Regions from separate parts of the Arthrobacter ramosus genome, predicted to be linked through region 2. Evidence: riboswitches for the same ligand, from Rfam matches in the RefSeq annotation. Region 2 holds a riboswitch; the other holds the start of a gene.
The links. A riboswitch is a leader RNA that binds a small molecule or an ion and turns the genes downstream of it on or off. The one in region 2 is predicted to bind thiamine pyrophosphate.
Positions count from the first base shown of each region.

Region 1: another riboswitch for thiamine pyrophosphate. It lies ahead of thiD (bifunctional hydroxymethylpyrimidine kinase/phosphomethylpyrimidine kinase); the one in region 2 lies ahead of thiC (phosphomethylpyrimidine synthase ThiC).

Region 1 is NZ_BAAAWN010000001.1:1,757,219-1,761,386, reverse strand. It holds gene rplU (50S ribosomal protein L21) at 1-125, opposite strand, end outside; gene thiD (bifunctional hydroxymethylpyrimidine kinase/phosphomethylpyrimidine kinase) at 546-2,066, opposite strand; TPP riboswitch at 2,058-2,154, opposite strand; gene ABD742_RS08220 (Rne/Rng family ribonuclease) at 2,303-4,168, opposite strand, start outside.
Region 2 is NZ_BAAAWN010000001.1:1,553,109-1,557,276, reverse strand. It holds gene ABD742_RS07300 (VOC family protein) at 1-846, opposite strand, end outside; gene ABD742_RS07295 (amidohydrolase family protein) at 925-2,019, opposite strand; TPP riboswitch at 2,113-2,220, shown strand; gene thiC (phosphomethylpyrimidine synthase ThiC) at 2,216-4,021, shown strand; gene ABD742_RS07285 (alpha/beta fold hydrolase) at 4,046-4,168, opposite strand, start outside.

The DNA.
Region 1 (4,168 bases), 200 kb from region 2:
ACCAGGAGCAGTGCGGGCAGCTCAAGGGTGCTGCCGGCTCCACCGGGGACGCGGTTCAGGGTTACGTAGTCTCCAACGGAAACCTTTTCTTGGCGGCCGCCTGCGCGGACAATCGCGTACACCACTTGGGCACTCACTTCTCTCGACGTTTATTACTAAATTTGCGTGCGGAACCCCGATCCGAAAACGGGCCTGGTTCACGCTGTGCCTCAACGCCGTGGACTCCGGTACGGAATCCATGAGTCATCCCTCGAATAGTTCCAAATGAAAGGTCAGTTCCAAATGAACAGTTTCTGGGGGCATAACCCAAGTGTTGGCGTAAGCACCGAAGATCTAGATTACGCTAGTTTCGCCTTCGGCTGCAAATGAGGCCAGGTCCGGGGGCTGCCACGTGATGACTGCCACAGACTGGCTATGCGCCACCCGGTACCGTGCCCGTCCACCTTACCCTGCCGGCCGGGAAAAGCTCGGATCCTCAGTCCGACACGCTGCAGCGCCCGCCGGAACAGGCGCTTCATCCTGTCCTTCCCCGGCAGGAACCGGGTTCAGCCGTGCAACCTTGGAGCATCGAAGAACGCCGTTTCGTAACGGCAGGATTGGGCAAACGCCTCCATCATGGCGGCACGCTCCGCAGGTGATGCGGCCTGCGCGGCGGCGTCCGTGATGTCGATCGCCTTGCGGGTGGCCTCGGCGAACGCCTCGTCTGCGTATGTACGCAGCCAGTCCGCATAAGGGTGCTCGTCCGACGCTCCCGCCTGTAGATAGCCATGGTGGAGCTGCTGTCCCACCTCGGCGTACAACCAGTAGCAAGGCAGCACGGCAGCCAGCAGGACGGCATAGCTGCCCGACGCCGACGCCGCAAGCAAGTGGTCCACGTAGGCCTTGGTGACCGGGCCCAGCTCTCCGCTTACCTGGCGTCCGCTGAGCCAATTCCGATGCAGCTCGGACTCGACTTCAAGGCACATCTGCGAGCCGCGGGCCCAGAACAGCTGTTCGGTTTCGTTTGGGGCGAGGGCGCTTGCCCGCGCCAGGACCCGGGAATAGCCGTTGAGATAGATGGCATCCTGCGACAGGTAATAGCTGAACTGCGCCTCGCTGAGCCCACCGGACTGCAAGTGCTGGATGAAGTCCAAGCCATAAATGGCCGCAAGTTCCGTTTGGGCGGCGTCCCACATCCGGACGGCAAAGTCGCCCGGTTGAAGGGCGTGCCGGAGCGCGTGGAAATGATGGATCGGCCCGTTGCCCTTCCCCACTTCCAGCACCTCGGACTGGATCAGCGCCTCCTGAAGCCAAGGCTTGACCACACGCAAGGCGGACTCCCAATCGCCGAGCCGCGCCTTGGCCGTCGCCATCGCCGACGACAGGGAGCATCCCGTGCCATGGCTGTTGCGGGTCTCCACCCGTCGCCCGGCGAATTCCACCACGTCCTGGCTCAGGACTCCCCCGGTGTTGACCAGGGCGTCGGGGCAGCCCGCTCCCTGAAGATGGCCACCCTTCACCAGGACGGTGTTCCCACAGGCGGCAGCCAGGCGTTTGCCTTGCTCCAACGCCGATGCCCAGTCAGTGGCTTCAGGTTCGCCAAGCAGCATGGCCAATTCAGGAAGGTTGGGGGTCACCAAGTCAGCGAGGGGCAGAAGCTCCCGCAGGGCAGTTTCAGCGGACTCCGCCAGGAGCCGGTCGCCGCTGGTGGCGATCATCACCGGATCCAGCACGACGACGGCGGGACGCGCCTCGCCGAGCCAGCGGCGGACTTCGTGGATGACCGCCGCGTCCCCGAGCATGCCGATCTTGACGGCATCAACCGTGATGTCGTCGCTAATGGCGTCCAACTGCTGGCGCAGGAACTCCACGGGAGGCACGTGGACGGCAGTGACTCCCTGGGTGTTCTGCACGGTGAGCGCCGTGATGACGGCCATGCCATAGCCGCCGTTGGCCGCGATGCTCTTCAGGTCTGCCTGGATCCCGGCACCACCCGAAGGATCCGAGCCGGCAATGCTGAGGACCCTCGGGATAGGTCGCCGGACGGCCTTGAGCGGGTAGACGGCTGATTGCGCCGAAACTGTCATGCGAGACATCCCTTCGCCGGTGCTAACCGGACAGGTTCAACGGGTCTGGTCTCAGCCGGCTTGGTGCGCGGCACCCCGTGTCAGTCCCCTAGCTTAACCCGGATCACACCTCGCCCGCTGAAATCCCCCTTTGCAACCGCACTGTGGGGAGGTCCGGTGGATTGGCCGGCAACGCCGAAGCCCCGGCGGTTTCCACAGGAGCGAAAACGGCCGGGGCTTCGGACAGGGTACTGCGCTTAGAGTTCGGACTTGGGCACGCCGACTCCGAGGATGATCGGTTCCGCTGCCGCCGTCGCCTTCGCGGGACCCGCGTCCGTCGCCTTGGCCTCGTGCGCGGCCCCACCGGAGGCAGCCGCGGCAACCTCGTGGTGCTCCACGTTGGTGGCGTTGGCGGAACCCTGGGCCCGGCTGGCACTACGGTTGCGGCGGCCTCGGCGTCCACGCGAACCCGATTCCCCGCTTGCAACGCCCGCGGGGGCCCCTGCGGGCGCTTCTTTGGCTTCTGTTGCCGTCGCCGCGGTCTCCGGAGCTTCTCCAAGGCCCGCGAATGCCTGTGCCAACAGATCCAGGCTCATGGCAGGTGCACCACTCGCCGGCTCCTCTTCGTGGTGTACGAAGGGCAACGCAACTTCCTCGCCGCCGAATCGCAGCACAGGCTTCGAACGTTCCTCGCTACTCGAAGCAGCGGCGGGAGCCTGGACCGGGGCCGCGGGGGCCTGGACCGGGGTGGCTTCCGCTACGTGCCGGTCGGCGAGCAATTCCGCCGCGTGGTGGAGCTCGTCGTCGTGCAGGTGGGCAGCGTGGGCTGCAGCCGCGATGGTGGCAAGGGCTGCGCGGGTGGCCGCCTGGCGATTCGGATCAGTGGATTCCACTGTATGGACCGGCACAGGAGGGGTGATCGGGAGCTCGGCCGTCCCCTGCCCTGTCCCCCTGCCGCGCCGACGCTTGCGCTGCTCCGGGCGGACGGCCGGCTGCGATTCCGTCCGCGGGTGGTGGTGTTCAGCGGCCACCACGTTGGCCCGACGGTGCTCCACAGGCTCGTCGTGCGTGACGATTCCACGACCGGCGCACGTTTCGCACTGCTCGCCGAAGACCTCAAGCAGGCCGGTGCCCATGCGCTTGCGGGTCATCTGCACCAATCCAAGCGACGTCACTTCGGCGACCTGGTGCTTGGTGCGGTCCCGGCCGAGGCACTCGACCATGCGGCGCAACACGAGATCGCGGTTGGATTCCAGGACCATGTCGATGAAGTCGATGACGATGATTCCGCCGATATCGCGCAAGCGAAGCTGGCGCACCACTTCCTCGGCAGCCTCAAGGTTGTTCTTGGTGACGGTTTCCTCAAGGTTGCCACCGCTGCCGGTGAACTTCCCGGTGTTGACGTCAACAACCGTCATGGCCTCGGTGCGGTCGATCACGAGCGAACCACCGGAGGGCAGGAAGACCTTGCGCTCCAATGCCTTGTGGATCTGTTCGTCCACGCGCCATGCCGAGAAGATGTCCTGATCCGAGGTCCACTTTTCGAGGCGTCCCACCAGATCGGGCGCCACATAGGTGACGTAGGCCTCGATGGTGTCCCAGGCTTCATCGCCGGAGACGATGAGCTTGGAGAAGTCCTCGTTGAAGACGTCGCGGACAACCTTGATGGTGAGGTCCGGTTCGCCATACAGCACTTCCGGGGCCAGGACCTTGGTGGACGTGGACTGGCTTTCGATGCCTTCCCACTGGGCCCGCAGGCGGTTGATATCGTGCGTCAGCTCTTCCTCGGAAGCACCCTCGGCTGCGGTGCGGACAATGACGCCCGCGTTCTCCGGGAGGCGATCCTTGAGGATCTTCTTCAGACGGTTGCGCTCGACGTCGGGCAGCTTGCGGGAAATACCGGTCATTGAACCGCCGGGCACGTACACAAGGTAGCGGCCGGGAAGCGAAATCTGGCTCGTCAGGCGTGCGCCCTTGTGGCCCACGGGGTCCTTGGTGACCTGGACCAGCACGGAATCGCCTGATTTCAGGGCGTTTTCGATCCGGCGCGGTTTGCCTTCCAGGGTGACGGCATCCCAGTTGACTTCACCGGCGTACAGCACGGCGTTGCGGCCGCGTCCGAT
Region 2 (4,168 bases):
GCGCCACGGGTCCTCGAAGCGCAACTCCTGGCCGGTGTGGTGGGAGGCAATGCCGGCAACCTTGAGGCGGTCGTCGAGCGCGCCGACGTCGTCTCCTGACGGCACCTCGATGACAACCTCGCCGAGACCGAGCGTGTCCTTGCGTGGACCTGCGCCGCGACTGTTCCAGACATTCATGGCCATGTGGTGGTGGTAGCCGCCCGCGGAGACGAACAGGGCCTGCCCGTGCCACCCGGCGGTCTGCTCGAAGCCCAAGGTGTCGACGTAGAAATCATGGGCGGTCTGCACATCGCCCACCTGGAGGTGGACATGCCCGACGCCGGCGCCCGCCTCATGCTGGCCTGTCACCGCCGCTTCGTTCAGGTATTGCTGGAGGTAGCGCTGCGGCGGGAGCGGCAGGCTGTCCATGACGACCGAACTGCCATTCCACTCCCAGCCTTCGCGGGGCTTGTCGTAGTAGAGCTCAATGCCGTTGCCCTCAGGGTCGGTGAAGTAGAAGGCCTCGCTGACCAGGTGGTCCGCGCTGCCGACGAAGGCGTGGGGTTCGTACTGCGCGGCCGAGGCAACAGTCGCGGCGAGCGAGGATTGGTCTTCGAAGAGCAAGGCCGTGTGGAAGAGTCCAGCCTCTCCGCGACCCGGGATCTGGAGCCCGGAGGCCGGCGCGAGGTGCACCAACGGCTTGCCGAGCCTGCCGAAGTAGAGTCCGCCATCCTGTTCGGCCACGACCTCCAGCCCCAGCGCCCGCTGGTAGTAGTCGACCATGAGCTTCATGTCCCCCACTTTGAGCATGACCGTACCCATGGTGAGTTCGGCAGGAAGGAGATCCTGGCTGGATGTGATGGTCATGTGAAACTCCCGGCTTTTTGTGGCGCCGCCCTTCGGCAACCTCTATCTATCTAAATTACTTGAAGCTTCAATTTATTCCTAATGCCCGGCGCTTCCTGAAATATGTCCCCTCAGCACGGTGCATTGCGGATTCAGCACCACCTCAAGTGACGCACGGGGATCGTTTGCGTAGAGCACGACGTCGGCACTGGCACCTTCGCTGATGCCGTCGGCACCCAGCCACTCGCGTGCGGACCAGCAGGCGGCATCGAGGGCGGCGGCCGCCGGAAGGCCCGCGCGGTGCAGTTCCAGGATTTCCTCGCCGATCCGGCCGTGCTTGATGACGCTGCCGGCGTCGGTCCCGGCGTACACCCGCACTCCGGCGTCGAATGCCTCGGCGACGCGTTCATGCCTGCGCTCCCACAGCCTGGTCATGTGCGCGGCGTAACGCGGGAACTTCGCTTCCGCCTGCTTCGCGATGTCCGGAAAAGTCGCAATGTTGATGAGCGTGGGGACGATCGGCACACCCTGGTCCAGCAGCCGGGGAATATGGTGCGGCAACAGACCGGTGGCGTGCTCGATGCAGTCGATGCCGGCGTCGAGCATGTCGTCGATAGTCCCTTCGGCGAAGCAATGGGCAGTCACCCGGGCTCCCTCGTCGTGTGCCGCGGTGACCGCGTCCTTGACGATGGCGGCCGGAAAGGACGGGCCAAGATCCCCTGCCGAGCGGTCGATCCAGTCCCCTACGATCTTGACCCAGCCGTCTCCGGACCGTGCCTGCTTGCGCACGGCCTCCACGAGATCCTCGGGCTCGACTTCTTCGGCCAGTCCGGGGATGTACCGGCGTTGCCTGGCGATGTGCCTGCCCGCGCGGATGATCCTCGGCATGTCCGTCCGGCGCTGCAGCCAGCGCGTGTCGCTTGCGGATCCTGCGTCGCGGATCAAGAGCGTCCCGGCGTTCCGGTCCGCCGTTGCCTGCAGTCGGGCAGTCTCGTCGTCCACCGCTCCGCCCCTCCCCAAACCAACATGACAGTGCGCGTCGACAAGGCCGGGCAGCACCCATCCGTCCAGGACGACGTCCGGCGCGGCAGGAGGCCGCAGAAAGGTCAGCCGTCCGTCGACCGACCAGAGGCCGCGCCGTTCCTTTTCCGGCCCGGTGAGGACGGCGCCGCTGAACTCGGTGATTTCCGCCATGATTCCACCCTAGTTCCCGGGGCCGTTGCCGGCCCGGTCACATCTGTCCTCGGTCACATCTCTCCCAAGCACCCACAGCTGTGGTAACTTCGTCTACGACCACACGGGGGCCCTTGCAAGGGCTGAGATCGGGCTGACGCAGCCTGCGACCGTTGAACCTGTCCGGGTAATGCCGGCGAAGGAAGTGAGTAATCCTTTGAGCACCAAAGAAACACAGCTGAGCCCTACCCAAAACGGATCGGCGCAAGAGGTGACACAATCCCTCAAGTCCCATTCCCTCGCGTTCCTGGAAGATGCAGAGTCGGGAATCCGGGTTCCAGTGACTGAAATCGCCTTGGAACCGTCCCCCAACGGCGAGGCCAACGCGCCTTTCCAGGTGTACCGCACCGCGGGGCCCGGCAGTGACCCTGTGATTGGCCTGGAGCCGTTCCGGAGCGAGTGGATCGAAGCCCGCGGCGATACCGAGGCATACAGCGGCCGCGAACGGAACCTGCTCGACGACGGCAAGTCGGCCGTGCGCCGCGGCGCCGCCTCCGCAGAGTGGAAGGGCGCACAGCCGGTGCCCCGCCGCGCCGTCGAAGGCAAGAACGTGACACAGATGCACTATGCCAAGCAGGGCATCGTGACGCCCGAAATGCAGTTCGTGGCACTTCGCGAGAACTGCGATGTCGAACTTGTCCGCAGCGAAGTCGCCGCCGGCCGTGCCATCATTCCCAACAACATCAACCACCCCGAATCCGAACCGATGATCATCGGCAAGGCCTTCCTCGTGAAGATCAACGCCAACATCGGCAACTCGGCCGTCACCAGTTCCATCTCCGAAGAAGTGGACAAGCTGCAGTGGGCCACGCAATGGGGCGCCGACACGGTCATGGACCTGTCCACGGGCGACGACATCCACACCACCCGCGAATGGATCATCCGCAACTCGCCCGTCCCGATCGGCACCGTGCCCATCTACCAGGCCCTCGAGAAGGTCAACGGCGAAGCCAACAAGCTCACTTGGGAAATCTTCCGCGACACCGTCATTGAACAGTGCGAGCAGGGCGTGGACTACATGACCATCCACGCCGGCGTGTTGCTGCGGTACGTGCCACTCACCGCGAACCGCGTGACGGGCATCGTTTCCCGTGGCGGCTCCATCATGGCCGGCTGGTGCCTGGCGCACCATGAGGAAAACTTCCTTTACACCCACTTCGACGAACTCTGCGAAATCTTCGCCAAGTACGACGTCGCGTTCTCGCTCGGCGACGGCTTGCGCCCGGGAGCGACGGCGGACGCCAACGACGCCGCACAGTTCGCCGAGCTCGACACGCTCGCGGAGCTCACGAAGCGGGCGTGGAAGTACGACGTGCAGGTCATGGTGGAGGGCCCCGGGCACATCCCGTTCCACCTCGTCCGGGAGAACGTCGAGCGGCAGCAGGAACTGTGCGACGGCGCACCGTTCTACACCTTGGGCCCGCTTGTGACCGACGTTGCTCCGGGCTACGACCACATCACCTCGGCCATCGGCGCCACGGAGATTGCGCGCTACGGAACCGCGATGCTCTGCTACGTCACCCCGAAGGAACACCTGGGCCTGCCAAACAAGGACGACGTCAAGACAGGCGTGATCACCTACAAAATCGCCGCCCACGCCGCGGACCTTGCGAAGGGACACCCCGGCGCCCACGAACGCGACGATGCCCTGTCCAAGGCCCGCTTCGAGTTCCGCTGGCGTGACCAGTTTGCGCTGTCATTGGATCCGGTCACGGCCGAAGCGTTCCACGACGAGACTCTCCCGGCGGAACCGGCCAAGACGGCGCATTTCTGCTCCATGTGCGGACCGAAATTCTGCTCCATGCGCATCAGCCAGGACATCCGCGACGAATACGGCTCCGCGGATTCCCAGGCAGCCATCGCGGAAATGTACAGCGGGATGCGCGAAAAGAGCGAGGAATTCCTGGCATCCGGCGGCAAGGTCTACTTGCCCGAGCTCGAGATTCCCGCAGGAAAACGTTGAGTGACGTCAGGAAGCCTGAACTGATCAGGAAGCTTGCACTGATCCGGCGCGGCTGACATCCGCGATGAAGGACCGGATCATCCGGTCTCCTTCAACTGAGTCATGAGGCCGGTGTCCTCCAGCCGCAACGCGGTGGAGGGCACCGGT